Regions from separate parts of the Paenibacillus sp. IHBB 10380 genome, predicted to be linked through region 2. Evidence: riboswitches for the same ligand, from Rfam matches in the RefSeq annotation. Region 2 holds a riboswitch; the other holds the start of a gene.
The links. Region 2 has a riboswitch for cyclic di-AMP ahead of UB51_RS07610 (3D domain-containing protein). Riboswitches for the same ligand answer to the same signal wherever they lie in the genome.

Region 1: linked by a shared signal. The riboswitch ahead of UB51_RS22245 (resuscitation-promoting factor) and the one ahead of UB51_RS07610 (3D domain-containing protein) in region 2 are both predicted to bind cyclic di-AMP.

The regions. Positions count from the first base shown of each region.
Region 1 is NZ_CP010976.1:4,902,757-4,910,141, reverse strand. Features, by position in the region: gene yabG (sporulation peptidase YabG) at 31-927, opposite strand; gene rsmA (16S rRNA (adenine(1518)-N(6)/adenine(1519)-N(6))-dimethyltransferase RsmA) at 994-1,878, opposite strand; gene rnmV (ribonuclease M5) at 1,884-2,426, opposite strand; gene UB51_RS22245 (resuscitation-promoting factor) at 2,549-3,700, opposite strand; cyclic di-AMP (ydaO/yuaA leader) riboswitch at 3,972-4,184, opposite strand; gene UB51_RS22240 (TatD family hydrolase) at 4,384-5,154, opposite strand; gene UB51_RS22235 (HD domain-containing protein) at 5,205-6,488, opposite strand; gene UB51_RS22230 (AbrB/MazE/SpoVT family DNA-binding domain-containing protein) at 6,783-7,037, shown strand; gene rsmI (16S rRNA (cytidine(1402)-2'-O)-methyltransferase) at 7,272-7,385, opposite strand, start outside.
Region 2 is NZ_CP010976.1:1,780,231-1,787,615, reverse strand. Features, by position in the region: gene UB51_RS07640 (PspA/IM30 family protein) at 1-149, opposite strand, end outside; gene lpdD (prenylated flavin chaperone LpdD) at 247-585, opposite strand; gene UB51_RS07630 (dihydroorotate dehydrogenase) at 628-1,560, opposite strand; gene UB51_RS07625 (dihydroorotate dehydrogenase electron transfer subunit) at 1,553-2,248, opposite strand; gene UB51_RS07620 (hypothetical protein) at 2,455-2,709, opposite strand; gene UB51_RS07615 (polysaccharide deacetylase family protein) at 2,862-3,686, shown strand; gene UB51_RS07610 (3D domain-containing protein) at 3,734-4,405, opposite strand; cyclic di-AMP (ydaO/yuaA leader) riboswitch at 4,405-4,582, opposite strand; gene ppk1 (polyphosphate kinase 1) at 4,797-6,908, shown strand; gene UB51_RS07600 (Ppx/GppA phosphatase family protein) at 6,856-7,385, opposite strand, start outside.

The sequences.
Region 1 (7,385 bases), 2.6 Mb from region 2:
TTCACTTCCATATTCACAAGCGCCGGCCCTCTAAATGGCCGCTGGTGTAACCTTAAGCGTAGATAAATCAAGAAGACGTGGTTGACCTATTCGATAGCTTCCCCTTGTCTCAATGCCGCCCACACCTTGGCTGCCACTGATTGTATTGTTAAGGATATCATTCATGTTAATGGTGTCTCTCACAGAGGTGAAGGACGCCTTAGCTGCCACATACACCGGATCAAGCGCATGAATGAGAATTCGTCCAGGTGAGCTAGCAAAATTCGCTCCTGCCTGAAGTAGGGCTTCGAAATGTGATTGACATGCTCCCGCAATAATCGTCAATGCGTCTAAGTGCCGTTCATATTGACGAGCGATTTGAATAGCTGCAACGAAATTTTGAGAATTTTTATAACTGTTTAAGCTATAGAGGTCCCTTGGTTGTGGGTGCCTTAACACACCGTCATGCCCCGTAATAACGACAACGTTAGGCTGTACCTTAGGCAATAGCCTATATAGAGCCTCAGCCATTCCCGCTTCCCTCACATAGTGACCCTCTGCTGGCACACGAAGCTGTTCATACACATGCAGACTTTTTTTGAGATAATTAGGATCACCATCCAAATGCAACACCTTACCTGGCACTTCGAAATAAGACGGCTCTATAGATTTATCCCATTCTCCATTCATTTGAGCTTGGTTTCGCACTGTCTGTCTCTCCTGATCAAGCTGAAGAAACGACATTGACTCAGTAGCCTTCACTTGTGCCCTCTGTGTTTTCTCATTAGCGGGTGGATATGGAACTGCTACCAGGTCCTCCAGCGGCGAATCCGCAAGTAGCCTAAATTCCGTCCCCTTAAGTACAGCGAAGTTCTGCCGTAAATCCTCGATACGGAATGCAATATCTCCACCATACGATTTCCGTACGACTAAGTCTCCTAAATTCATCAGAACATCACCCCTACCCCATGGTATGGGCGAATGCTCTTATTGGTTCATCTAAATTTGAGGTATTTAGTGAATACCTGCTTCTAACAAGACATTACTAAGTGTAGCAAACTCTTGTAAACTAAGCGTTTCCCCGCGTCGTGAAGGGGTAATTCCGGCCTGCTCCAGTAGAGCATCAATCCGTTCACGACCTTCTTCGGGTGTAAAGCGACTCTTTAGATTATTAGAAATGGTCTTGCGCCGCTGTGCGAAGGAAGAGTGCACCACATCGAAATAATGTCTCTCATCCTTCACATCTACAGGTGGATGCTCCCGCACTGTAAGACGGATAACCGCCGAATCCACATTAGGTTGAGGAATGAACACCGTGTTGGGAACGATGCAGATGAGCTCAGGCTCACTGTAATATTGAACCGCAATACTAAGACTGCCATACTCCTTACTCCCTGGAGAAGCAGCCATTCGCTCAGCAACTTCCTTCTGAATCATGACAACGATATGCTCTAGAGGCAACTTTCCCTCGAGTAGTTTCATCAAGATCGGGGTAGTAACATAGTAAGGTAAGTTAGCAACTACGCTCACCTTGGACACCTCGCTGAATTGAGTCTGGAACAATTCCTGTAAGTCCACTTCCAGTACATCGGCCTGCTGTACCTGAACATGCGGATAGGGTTCCAGCACTTCCTGCAAGATGGGAATAAGACGGCGATCAATTTCCACTGCAGTAACCGTGCCTGCTACCTGTGCCAGCTTTTCCGTAAGTGCTCCAATACCAGGACCAATCTCTAAAGCCCCTTTAGTGGAGTCTAGTTCTGCCGCATTTACAATTTTAGTTAATATATTTTGATCAATCAGGAAATTCTGACCCAAGCTTTTCTTAAAAGAAAACCCATGCCGCCGAATGATCTCTTTTGTTCGCCGTGGTGTAGCGATATCATCTATACCATTCATATGATTTAACCTCCCTCTTCTATTTGGGCGAGGGCACACACAAATTCATCGCGCGTAATCTGAAACATAGCTAAGCGCTTAAGAAATTGCTTGCCGTTACAATACCCAATCCCGAGAATGTTGCCCATAGCCATCCTGCGTGCGGATGCTTCGGGATGAACAAGTAGACCTGCTTGTACTAGATCCTCCATATCAATTAAGCTCTCTGCGCCCTCATATGAGGTATGTACTCGAGCTAATGCATGCTGTATGGCTGCAGGTGAGGCATTCTCAACCCCAATATCACCTTTTTTTGTCGCCTCAGCTTCAGGAATGAATGCATGCTTGCATCCAGGCACCTTCGCCGTAATAATTTTGCGAATACGCTCTCCCGCGTGATCCGGATCTGTTAATACAATAACGCCCCTACGCTCTTGCGCTAGAGCAATTCGTTGTAGAATACGGGCATTTATAGCTGAACCACCCGTCTCAATAGTATCTGCATCTACCGCTCTTTTAATAGCTGTTGTATCATCGCGACCTTCCACAACGATAATTTCTTTAATCATTCGAATATTCCTCCCTGGACAAGACAACAACAAAAAGAAGAGGAATACACCTCTTCTTAGCATGACATAACAATGACCTTAATATTATAGCATTAGAAAGCTGTTGTAAAACCTAAAGCAGATTAGTTAAGCTCTGGCTTTACAGGTCCGATCACATATACTGTTCTTCCTGATTTACGACCGAAGTTACGTGCATTCTGTAGAGAATCAAAGTACATATCGATCTTATTTCCATTGATGGCACCGCCCGTATCTTCTGCACGGCGGAAGCCCATACCTTCAATGTAAACCCACCAACCTAATGGAATCACATTAGGATCAACAGCAATTGTACGTCCTTCCGTTACACGAGTGCCCGAAGCAGTACGTGTACCAATCCCAGGCTCCTGTGATGAATAGGCAGTCATAGATACATTATTTAGTACTTTCTTGTAAGTAAAATCTACACCAGCCTTACTTACCTGATTGTTGGAGCTAACTTTGGTTATTGAACTCTTAGAATTAACCTTAGCTTGAGCCACAACTGCTTTAGGAGCTTCTACCTTCGTTCCTACCGCAATCACTTTATGCTGTGTCTTGGCCTGTACTTCTTTGCCTATCATACGCATAGACACCAGTTTGCCGTCTTGGTATATTTTCTCGATATTTTGAATGATCGTTCCGGTTTGCCCCTTCTGTACCACTTTGATATTGCCCTTCAAGACCGTTGCATCTGCTGTTTTAATAGTCCGAAAAGGTACTTTCTCTGTGCGTTGTACAGTCTGTTTGTTGATCCGAACGATCTTAATGTTCATATTATCTGTGACCGATGAGGTCAGAGAAGGAAATATTTTATCATCGCTCTCTAGTGAAAGTCCTAATTCATTCATAGCACCGTTCACTGTGCTCTTAGTTGTAAATCTAGTCTTCGTTCGACCATCTGCTGTCACTTGAATCTTAACTGCACGGGAAATTACTATTTTATCCCCGTCTACAAGTGAACCGTTCAAAGGCATGGAAACTTGATCTTCTGGCTTCAGTACTATAGCCTCTTCATCCAGCATTTCCTGAAGTATTGTCCGACTTGTTTCCACCGCTTTAACTTGACCATCTACCACCAGATACACTTGTTTGCGCGCTTGAAAACTAACAAGCAGCAAAATCATAAGAGTGATCGCGATTGAAATAATAGCTGCAAGTGAGATCTTACTTAAATACTCATGCCTCCATCGCAATGCGTAAGTCATGCTGGATGATGGTGAATCATGGGTTTCTTCTTGTTGAAAACCGCCCACTTTCCGATCCTCCTTCATAGCCTCGCCGTCTAAGATAACGCATGATTGTAATTGACGTGACTATATTTAAATTTTTACAGGACTCTTAACATAAAATACTGTCCTGCATCATGTACCCGTCTGCCCGACATGTTTGTCACCCCCTGTTAAACAACAGTATGATGACATCATTACCTTTATTCTAAAACAAAAGAAGCCAAAAGAAAGAGTTAGAGGAACTCTTTCGTGGCTTCCGCAATTGTTAGAACAATGGGAAATGTATGCACGAGGTTGCCTCTCTTCATAACGCTTACGAGGTTAGCTGTCGGGTTTGGACGAAAGAGAGCCGCCCTATCTTAGGTCATCCGCTCATGGCGCACGCCCTCAAATTCACCCCTAGACCCTAGTAAAGAAATCATATATGCCATCAACACAATTTTGTGAAGTATCTGGTCATATTGGTTTCCCCGTTCTCTTATACAAAGAGATTCAGCGAGACTGGTTCAGGAAATATTGCTGTTCTAATACAGAGCAGCTCATACCACTGAAAAGATGATATCCTGTTTACATGCATGTTGTAAAGGAGTAATCAACCACGTAAATCTGAATAAATGGTTAAAATAATGTAATATTCTCGCTTAATATGGTTAAAAAACCTTAATCATTCGCTTTTACTCGTTTTTACACCTGTTTTTCTCCATTTCTTACAAAATTCCAAATCGTTCCAGTGCGTTTCGGGTAGTTATTTGGGCCAACTCTTCGATGTCAACCCCTTTAATTTGGGCTGCAGCCTCTGCAACTAATCTTACATGCGCAGATTCATTTCTCTTTCCACGAAATGGATGCGGCGTCAAATACGGGGAGTCCGTTTCGATCAATAATCGATCCATAGGCACCTGTTGTAAGACCTCTTTTGGCTGCTTCGCATTCTTGAACGTAATCGGTCCGCCGAAGGATAAATGAAATCCCATATCCAAGCAACTTTTAGCAGTTTCCCAGCTACCTGAATAAGAATGCATAACACCACCAACTTCACTTGCCTTCTCCTCACGCAAAATTCTGACGACATCTTCGTGAGCATCCCGATTATGAATGACAATCGGCATATTAAGCTCCCGAGCTAGTCCGATTTGCTGACGAAATACACGGTGCTGAACATCCTTGGGAGAGGTATCCCAATAATAATCAAGACCAATTTCGCCGATGGCCACCACTTTATCGTGTTTGCATAAGGATGCAATCCACGCCATGTCTTCTTCCTTCATGGTAATGGCATCTTGAGGATGCCAGCCCACTGCCGCATAAATGAAATCATATTGCTCAGCCAATTTCATTGTCGTAGGAATGGTTTCTCGATTAAACCCTACGTTAATCATTTTGCTTACTCCCGCTTCTAACGCACTCGCTATGACCTCTTCGCGGTCTTCGTCGAATTGCGGTGCATCGAGATGCGTGTGTGTATCAAATAACATCATTCTAAAAAACTCCCTTCTTGTCGATCACTTGATGATTAATAAATATAATATTATGACTTGAATATACGAGCAACCGCAGGTGAGAACATGGGTAATGCCGCTTTAAGCTTCTCTTCTGGATAATAGAGGTGTTTGTTCCCCCGATGCAGTCCACTTATAGAACGTACAATATCCGACACTTCAGAAATTTCCAGTAACCGTTCTTGTCGATCCAATAGCAAAATTTGTTTCTGACTAGCCTCGTCGCCCGGATGAAAAACATCATAAGGGAGATCCGTGGGGAAATCACTTTCGAGATCATAATCGGGATTTAAACCTGCTTTTTGAAATTCCAGCTTAATTTCACTCATCATATCCTTATCCAAAGTTTCCAATTCCACATATTTATAAAGCCTGCGGTTTATAAAGCGACTACAAAGCTGACTCAGTATGTCATCTTCCTCCCCGATCCACTGCATAAATGCAGTCTGAAGGAGTGATTCATCCATTTGAAGGTATAACTCCACAGTCACATTATCCTCAAACAACCCTTGTAGTGGTTTTAGCATAAATTTAAATTGGAATTGGCCCCTATATAGTTCTTTCGCCCGACGAAAAATTTGACGAAGTAAAATTTCCGAACTGCGAGTCACCGGATGAAAGTATACTTGCCAGTACATTTGATAGCGTGACATGAGATAATCCTCCACTGCATGCATACCTGACTCTTTTACAACAATCCGATCTTGGTAAGGCCTTAACAGCCTTATAATTCGGTCAACATCGATCGTACCATAATTTACACCTGTATAATAAGCGTCACGCAGCAAGTAGTCCATACGATCCGCATCTAGTGGACTGGATACCAGATTAACAACAATGGGCTTATCATATGTTTTGGCAATGACTGACGCCACCTTCGCTGGCAATTCAGGATCTACCTCACGTAGAATATCATGTACTTCAGTATTCCCCATAATAATCCGGCAAGTCCAATCCTCATGATTCATATGAAAAGCTTCTTCTATAGAATGAGAGAAAGGCCCATGTCCCAAATCATGCAAGAGTGCAGCACAAAGAGTCAACAGCTTCTCTTCCTTCGGCCAATCCGTATAGTGATTCTGTTCAAATAAAGAAATAATTTTACGTGTAATTTCATAGACCCCGAGCGAATGTGAGAATCGACTATGTTCTGCTCCATGAAAAGTCATATAGGAAGTCCCCAATTGACGTATTCTACGCAATCGTTGAAATTCTGAAGTGTTAATCAAACGCCAAATTGTCGCATCCTGAACATGGACATAATTATGGACTGGATCTTTGAATACTTTTTCCTCATTTAGACGACCTAACATACTCCTTCAACTCCCTTTTTCAACAAATATCTGCTCAGTTTCGACATCGTATGTCGAAACTTGTCAAACTTAGGCGGATCTTAAATTTCCAAATCGACATGAATCGCATCCACATTTTCAACCTTATCTTTCATGCTCCTAAGCCCTGCAACGCGTCACTCAATAAAATAAATAAAAAAAATTGATTTAATAGGTTGACTGTTTTGGGAATCGTTGGTATTATAAATATCATAAAAGCGAGAAGTATGTCGAATTATGACATTGTGAAGAATCGCGAGAGGAGCAATGATTAGTATGATGAAGTCAACTGGGATTGTAAGAAAGGTAGACGAGCTTGGACGGGTTGTTATCCCAATCGAATTGCGTCGTACACTAGGTATTGGAGAGAAAGATGCTCTTGAAATTTACGTAGATGGTGAACGCATTATGCTGAAAAAATACGAGCCAGCTTGCATCTTCTGCGGCAATGCTGAAAACGTTATATACTTCAAAGGTAAAATCGTTTGCAGCGAATGTATCTCCGAAATTCCAGTACCTGTGACAAACTAAACAAAATAGTGTATACTAGCAATAATCAAATTGTTAATTCTAACCTTTTTAATATCTCCTTAATGTCTTCCGCGGCTTAACTCAGAGCCGGAGGGAGACATTCTTTTTTGTCAAAATACTGTAGATCCTTATCATTGTGGCGTCATATTACCGTTTCACTTAAAATATTAGAAAGTTACCTTTCTAATATTTCACCAGTAAACGAATGCCGTCCCTCTAGGACGACGATGTCTTTTATTCTTGTAGTAAGGCATTGTAGATATCCCGCTTCGTTACCCCACGATCTGAAGCCACCTTCTTCATTGCATCTTTTCGTGTCATACCATCCTTCTCATAACGATCGACGTG
Region 2 (7,385 bases):
TGAGCTGCAACTGCTTTCTCTGCATCTTCTAAATCTTCATGCATATCACGAATATATTGATCCGTCATTTTAATTGGATCCTCAGCTTTATCAATAATACTGTTAATATTCGACATGGTTAGATCACGTAATCTTTTAAATATAGACATCATTCGTTTCCTCCTAGAGTTTGTTAACTTCTTGATATGGTTTACGCACGATAATCAATAACGTTTCAACATTTTATTAATTATATTTATTTCAGTGTCATGCATTTAATACCCGCTGTAAATACTCATCCATTAATTTATCTACAGTAGATACAACAGCGATAATCTGCTCTTTGGTAATATCATCATAATGGATTCCCGCTGCTACAGTGACCGTTCTCCCTAATGCAGCAGCTGCTTTACGTGCACATTTCTCAACTATACTATGTTCTTCATGTGCTGGAACTCTTGAAGTCTGTACTCCGATCCCCTCAGGGCCTACATAAGCTGTGGCAACAGCACCAATATGAGCTACTCCACCTGTAATGATCAATAAGGTATCTCGGCCTACTGGAACCTCAACTAAGGTGATATCATCGGGATCATAGGGCTGCAACTTGTCTCCGCCTTTCTTAAGAGAAATGGTAATCCTTCTATTCTATAAGATTCCGCGGATTTCGTCCAAATTGTTAATGTTCTCTTCTTGCATAAACTGAATTAAACCGTCAATAAGATGCTCGCCTGCTCGTAAATTCATGAAGTTATACGTTCCAACCTGAACCACAGAAGCACCTGCCATAATGAATTCGATAATATCTGTAGCCGAAGTTATCCCTCCCATGCCTATAATGGGAATATCTACGTGCTTGGCCACTTGATGCACCATTCTTAGCGCAATCGGCTTGATCGCTGGTCCCGAAAGACCTGCATACATATTATTAAAGACGCTTGCACGGCGCCTTACATCAATCTTCATACCAGATATCGTATTGATGAGTGAAATAGCATCTCCGCCCTCTTCCTGACACATCACGGCCATCTCAACTAAATCTTCTGCACTAGGAGATAACTTCACAGTTAAAGGTAGTTTCGTTGCTTCTCTAACGGATCGGACAACCTCCCTAGCTGCTGAAGTTTTCACTCCATAAGCTATACCGCCTTCTTTGACGTTAGGACAAGAAATATTCAGTTCAATCATATCGACTGCTTGTCTACCAAGTGTTTGTCTTCGATCATGATCCTGTTGAATCAACATAGCCCCCTGTACATAGTCATCCAACGTATTTCCGCCTAGATTAGCAATTCTTACGGTATCAAGCGTCTCCCATTCACTACATTCATGCTCTAGAAAATATGGAACACCAGGATTCTCAAGCCCTACGCTGTTCAGCATTCCAGACGGTGTCTCATAGACACGTAATCCTTCGTTGCCCGCTTTGGGATGTAAGGTAAGACCCTTGCCACTGATGCCACCTAACTTTGAAATGTCGTAAATCTTCCCGTACTCTCTCCCGAAACCAAAAGTACCCGATGCCATGACTATAGGATTCTTAAACGATATCCCGGCAACACTGCAGGTTAAATCAATCATGAAATGTTACCTCCTGTGCTTCAAATACTGGACCATCTGTACATGCTTTTTTACGACCATCCAAGCAAGAGACGCTACAGACAAGACATGCACCAATCCCACATGCCATTCGATTCTCAAGCGAAATATACACCTTAGCTTGACGATTGGACTGAAGATATTTCGTCTGTACAGCTCTCATCATCATGTGTGGCCCACATGCCATAATCGTGTCATACTGCTCGAAATCAACATCGTCGACAATATATCCGCCGACATTAATATGAAGTGAACTTGTCACTTCCCGAAAAGCATCCTGCAAATAAGCTTCTTTACTGAACCCGAGATAAATATCTGTATGAGTCATTTGCTGTGCAACGTAATATAAGGGTGCTATTCCAATCCCCCCACCAATGAGAGCGACTCGCCCCTCAGGAATAGGAAAACCATTGCCATAAGGCCCATCCAATTGAATGGTGTCTTCAGGACGCAACGAAGCTAAGAGTGTCGTTCCTTCACCAACAACCTGATATAGAAACTCTATACTTTCATCATCTTTATTAAATATGCTAATGGGTCTAGAGAGTAGCGGATAGTGCCCCCACGCGCGTAGCATATAGAATTGTCCCATGCTGCCTTCATAATTGCCTTCTACTCGTAACAAGTACACTTGTTCAGCTACTTGTACGTTAGATACTACCTTTCCCATATCATTGAACCTCCCATAATAACAATCCATTCTTTTAAACATGCCTTATCCTTATAGGAGTGGTCTGTGACTTATTTCACTATAGGTGTCATTAGACGGCCTCAGTAGATACGTTCGTCTCTTTGTTTTACTGGATGAAGTATTCGATAGACAAAAATCCCGATTAGTCTCCTTAGAGCCAATCGGGATTGATAAAGTTGTTCTCGTTATATAGGAAGCATGTCTCGGGAGTCTGCCTTTGGTCTACATTCCTTACAAACACCTACTACAGTTCCATCATCACTTGCATAGAAAGTTATTTTGTTTCTTTTTTTGCAATAGGTACATTTCTGCAAATCCTGCTTACTATTCTTTTTCCGGAACTTAATTACATTCCCACTCGATTTCCTAGTTCTTAACGCAACGAAGGACATGATCAGTACAACAATGAACGCAATGATCACTAACAAGAATAACTTCACTGAATACCTCCCCCTAATTATTATTATATCATCTAACTTTATGAAATAAATAAAGACCTATTCAAATGTATAAGCATAATTGACGCCTCCTTAGGAAATAACAAAAGAGATATTGTCTTACCAAACTTACATAACAAAGGAGATCATCATTTATGCTTAGGAGGTTATTTATTTGTATAGTTCTTCTTCTTTCTATGTGCGAAGTGACTTTAGCAAAACCGACTTTACATATTTCCGAGCCAACTGTATCACAAGAAAGACCTCCCACTTCAGTACCTGTAAACTCTGATCGTGATAAAAAGTCAGCTAGAGATAAAAAAATATCATCCTTAGGACAGCTATATCATAAATACCCCGAGACGATCAAAACAAAGGGCGCAAGAACCAAACAAATCGCACTTACTTTTGACGATGCTCCAGATCCAAGGTTTACAGGGAAAGTGTTGGATGTGTTAGCCAAGTACCATGTGAAGGCAACTTTTTTTGTCATTGGTGAACGAGCAAAGCGGTATCCAGGGATTGTGGCTCGAATGAATCGAGAAGGCCATATTATAGGTAACCATTCTTATAACCACCCTCAATTCAGTAAACTATCGTTCGATAGCTTTCAAGATCAGATTCTAAAAACAGAACACATTATCAAACATATTACAGGATACAGCCCTAGGTTTATCAGACCACCCTACGGTGATATCACAGAATCTCAGCTGAAATGGGCAAAAAAAAACGGGTATAAAGTGATTAACTGGAACGTAGATTCCTTAGATTGGAAAGGTCTCGACAAAGAACAAGTCAAGAAAAACATACTGTCCTCTGTAGGTCCTGGTTCTATTATTCTCCAGCATGCTGGTGGTGGAGTAGGTTCTAATCTAAACGGTAGCATTGAAGCTCTTCCTGAGATCATTGAGACATTAAAAAATAAAGGCTATACGTTTGTTACCGTGGCTGAGATGCTTCATATCCCGATGAACAAGTAAAAAGAACCCTCTCGAAAGATCGAGAAAGGCTCTTCTGAATTAAGTTTTTATTTAATGAGATACAGCTCAATTTCCTGGTATCCAAAATCACGTACAGAAGCTTGGCTTCCGGGAATAAAAATATCAATTCGATGGCCTTTTATAGCAGAGCCAATGTCTCTTGCTGTAGCCACAAACGCTTGTTTAGGAAGACCTGAATGACTATGTCCCGTTACTAGCACTTTCGTACCTAAAGGAATAATACTTGGATCTACAGCTATAGTACCAAGTTCTAGTGGATTACCAAAATAATCAACTGCGCCCCACTTCCCATTCTCACTTACAGCAGCAGAATATGCAGATGCTTTCACATCGATCGTCTTAGAATAGTTAAATACTTTGCCCCATGCTTCAACCTTACGATCTTCGGGTATGACGTTAAGAACGCCTGTTGTATTTGTAGTAGCTTGTTTCGCTGTGATTGGAGTCGCGGCAGAAGCAACAGCCTGAGTAGATGTTGGAATGTTGAGATTCATGCCTCCATAAATATTCGTGGCACTCACCTTAGGATTGGCTTTAATCACTTTATTCATGTCTACACCGTATTCCCTAGCAACACTATAAAAAGTATCTCCATCGGTTGCAACATGAATCTTATCCGCATGAACCGGAGCGGCTTGCACAGCTAGTGTAATGCCTATAATGGCTGTCATAATTTTGATTGTATTAAATTTCTTCATATTTCCTCCTTATATGCCTGCGGAGTTAGTTGTCGGGTTTGGGTAAGGAAGTTTACCCTACACGCACTATGCGCGATTCACCCCAAGGATACAGGTAACGATGTATCATCGTCCTATGCTCCATCAATAAGTCCCCCACACTTTTTTGTAATCAAAAAGTTTTGGCATGTATGAATATATCACAACTTTGTAACTATTACACATGAAATTGTTACCATTTTGATGTTTTTATGATTTTTATTATTTTTGAAGTGACTATTTCATACACTAAAAGGAGTACTTTACACAGCGTTAATCATATTTAACATTGATTTTACAATTGTGATACCAAAATATAGTAGAATAATATAGATACTAAAAAAAACATATGAATGAACCTGTTGGAGGCACTATGATGGAAGACCTAAAAACGATAAACCGCACAACAACGTCCGTCTACTTAAACCGTGATTTAAGCTGGGTTGAATTTAACTGGCGTGTTCTTCAAGAAGCACAGGATGCTGATCATCCGCTTCTGGAAAGAGCTAAATTTCTAGCTATCGTATCCACTAACTTAGATGAGTTCATGAGTGTTCGAGTCGCAGGTATTCAAGATCAGATTAGGGCAGGTTATACCAAGAAGGATTTTACAGGTTACACCCCTTCAGGATTATACAAACGCCTAATGAAACGGATATCCAAAATGATTAGCGAGCAATACCGAACTTTTCGTGATATTTCTAGACAATTAAACAAAGAAGGCATTGTTTTTTCTAGCTATGAAGATTTGAATATCGCCCAGAAACAGGCCATGGAACATTATTATCAAGATATTATTTTCCCTGTGTTAACACCCATGGCAGTTGACCAGAGCCGACCTTTCCCGCTCGTTCACAGCCAGTATGTATATTTGTCCGTTGTGCTTAATCGAAAGGATAGCTTGGAAGAGGATCCCTATTTCGCAATCTTACAAATTCCATCTAACCTTGCTAGATGTATTCCACTTCCCCATCGTACAAACAGCAAGAAGCGCCAGTTTATTTTTATAGAAGAGGTTATTAAACAGCATATTCATACCTTGTTCAGTGGATATGAGCCTGTCGCTGTTCACGAGTTCCGAATCACTCGTAATTCCGATCTCACGATAGATGAGGAAGGTGCGGAAGACTTGCTGGAGGAGATCGAAAAAGAACTCCGTAAACGAAGATGGGGAGCTCCAGTCCGGGTGGAGGTTCAAAAAGGGATACATCCTTATGCACTAAGTCAATTACAAACAGAATTCGAAATCACTGATTTCATATTTGATATTGAAGGTCCTTTAGATCTAAGCTTTCTCCGTAATTTCGCGGGATCTTTGAAGGGGTATCCCAAATTAAGTTATGCACCGATCGAACCTGTGTATCCGCTGGAATTCGACGAGAATGAAGACTTTTTCGAAGTGTTACACGAACGTGATGTGCTTGTGTATCATCCTTATGAATCTTTCGACTCGGTGACCGATTTCATTATTCAAGCTTCTGAGGATGAGCATGTCATGGCAATCAAGATGACCCTGTATCGTGTGAGCGGTAACTCTCCCTTGATTCAAGCTCTAGCCTTCGCTGCTGAATCAGGCAAGCAGGTTACCGTCGTAGTGGAGCTAAGGGCGAGATTCGATGAAGAACGGAATATCGCATGGGCACGCAAACTTGAGAAATCAGGCTGTCATGTCGTATATGGTTTAGTGGGTCTAAAAACGCACGCCAAAGTCACACTCGTCGTCCGTCAGGAAGGCAGTGAATTACGTAGATATGTGCATGTAGGTACAGGAAATTATAATGACAGTACCGCTAAGGTATACACGGATTTAAGTCTGTTTACATCCAATCATCTTATCGGTCTGGACGCTTCTGAATTATTTAATCAAATTACAGGCTACTCAACCAATCATGAATGGGATGCCATAACAGTAGCACCGTCTAACATGAGTAATAGCCTCTCCATGCTTATGCAGAGAGAATCCAAGCACGCAGCAGCAGGAAGGCCTGCAAAAATTATTGCGAAGATGAACTCATTATCTAATCAGGAAATGATTGACGAACTGTGTGGCGCATCGCAAGCTGGTGTTCAAATTGATCTGATTATACGTGGGGTATGCTGTCTTCGTCCCGGAGTTCCTAATTTAAGTGAGCGAATTACAGTTCGGAGTATTGTAGACCGATTTCTCGAACATACGAGAATATATTATTTCGAGAACGGTGGCAATCCCGAAATATGGATTTCTAGCGCAGATTGGATGACACGAAATTTGACTAGACGTATTGAGTTGATGTGTCCTGTGTATGATGAGCATATTCGTAATTTGATCGTCCAAATTCTTGACCTGTCGCTTAAGGATAATGTGAAGGCTAGATTTCTTCAAAACAATGGGAATTATGAGTTCGCAGATGAAAAACTGGCTCCCTTTAGGAGCCAGTTCGAAGCATTGAATGTTAAAAAATGGAAGAGTAATCAATTCTCATTTTCAGGTCCCATGCACTCTTGAACACTTTCATGGCACTTTCTATTTCTTCTCGTTCAATCCATGTCTCCCCATCACTAACAACGGTAAGATATAAGGTTTTGTCGTTAAGATTAGCTTGAATGGATTGAACAGCTTGTGTCTCACTCTGATCTAGAGCAATACCAAGTTGCACCAATGATCCTAACTTATGAATCCATTCCTCGTCGGAAGTTAGCAATATATCCTTATGTTTTTGGGATAATTTCTGCTTCCGACTTTTTGTATTATAAGAAGCAATTAACGCACATAGAATAATCTCTCGATGGGTTAGACCTCTAATTGAAGCATTCATCAGCCAATACTGTGTATGCCGATTATATTGATAATAATTAATGTGTCCTCCAATACGATATAACATCGATGAGACATATAACAGCTTCTGGTGTTCCTCCTGCTGTCTTCCATCCTGAAGCGCTTCATATAGCACTTGTACAAGCCCATATACATGATTCAAATGCT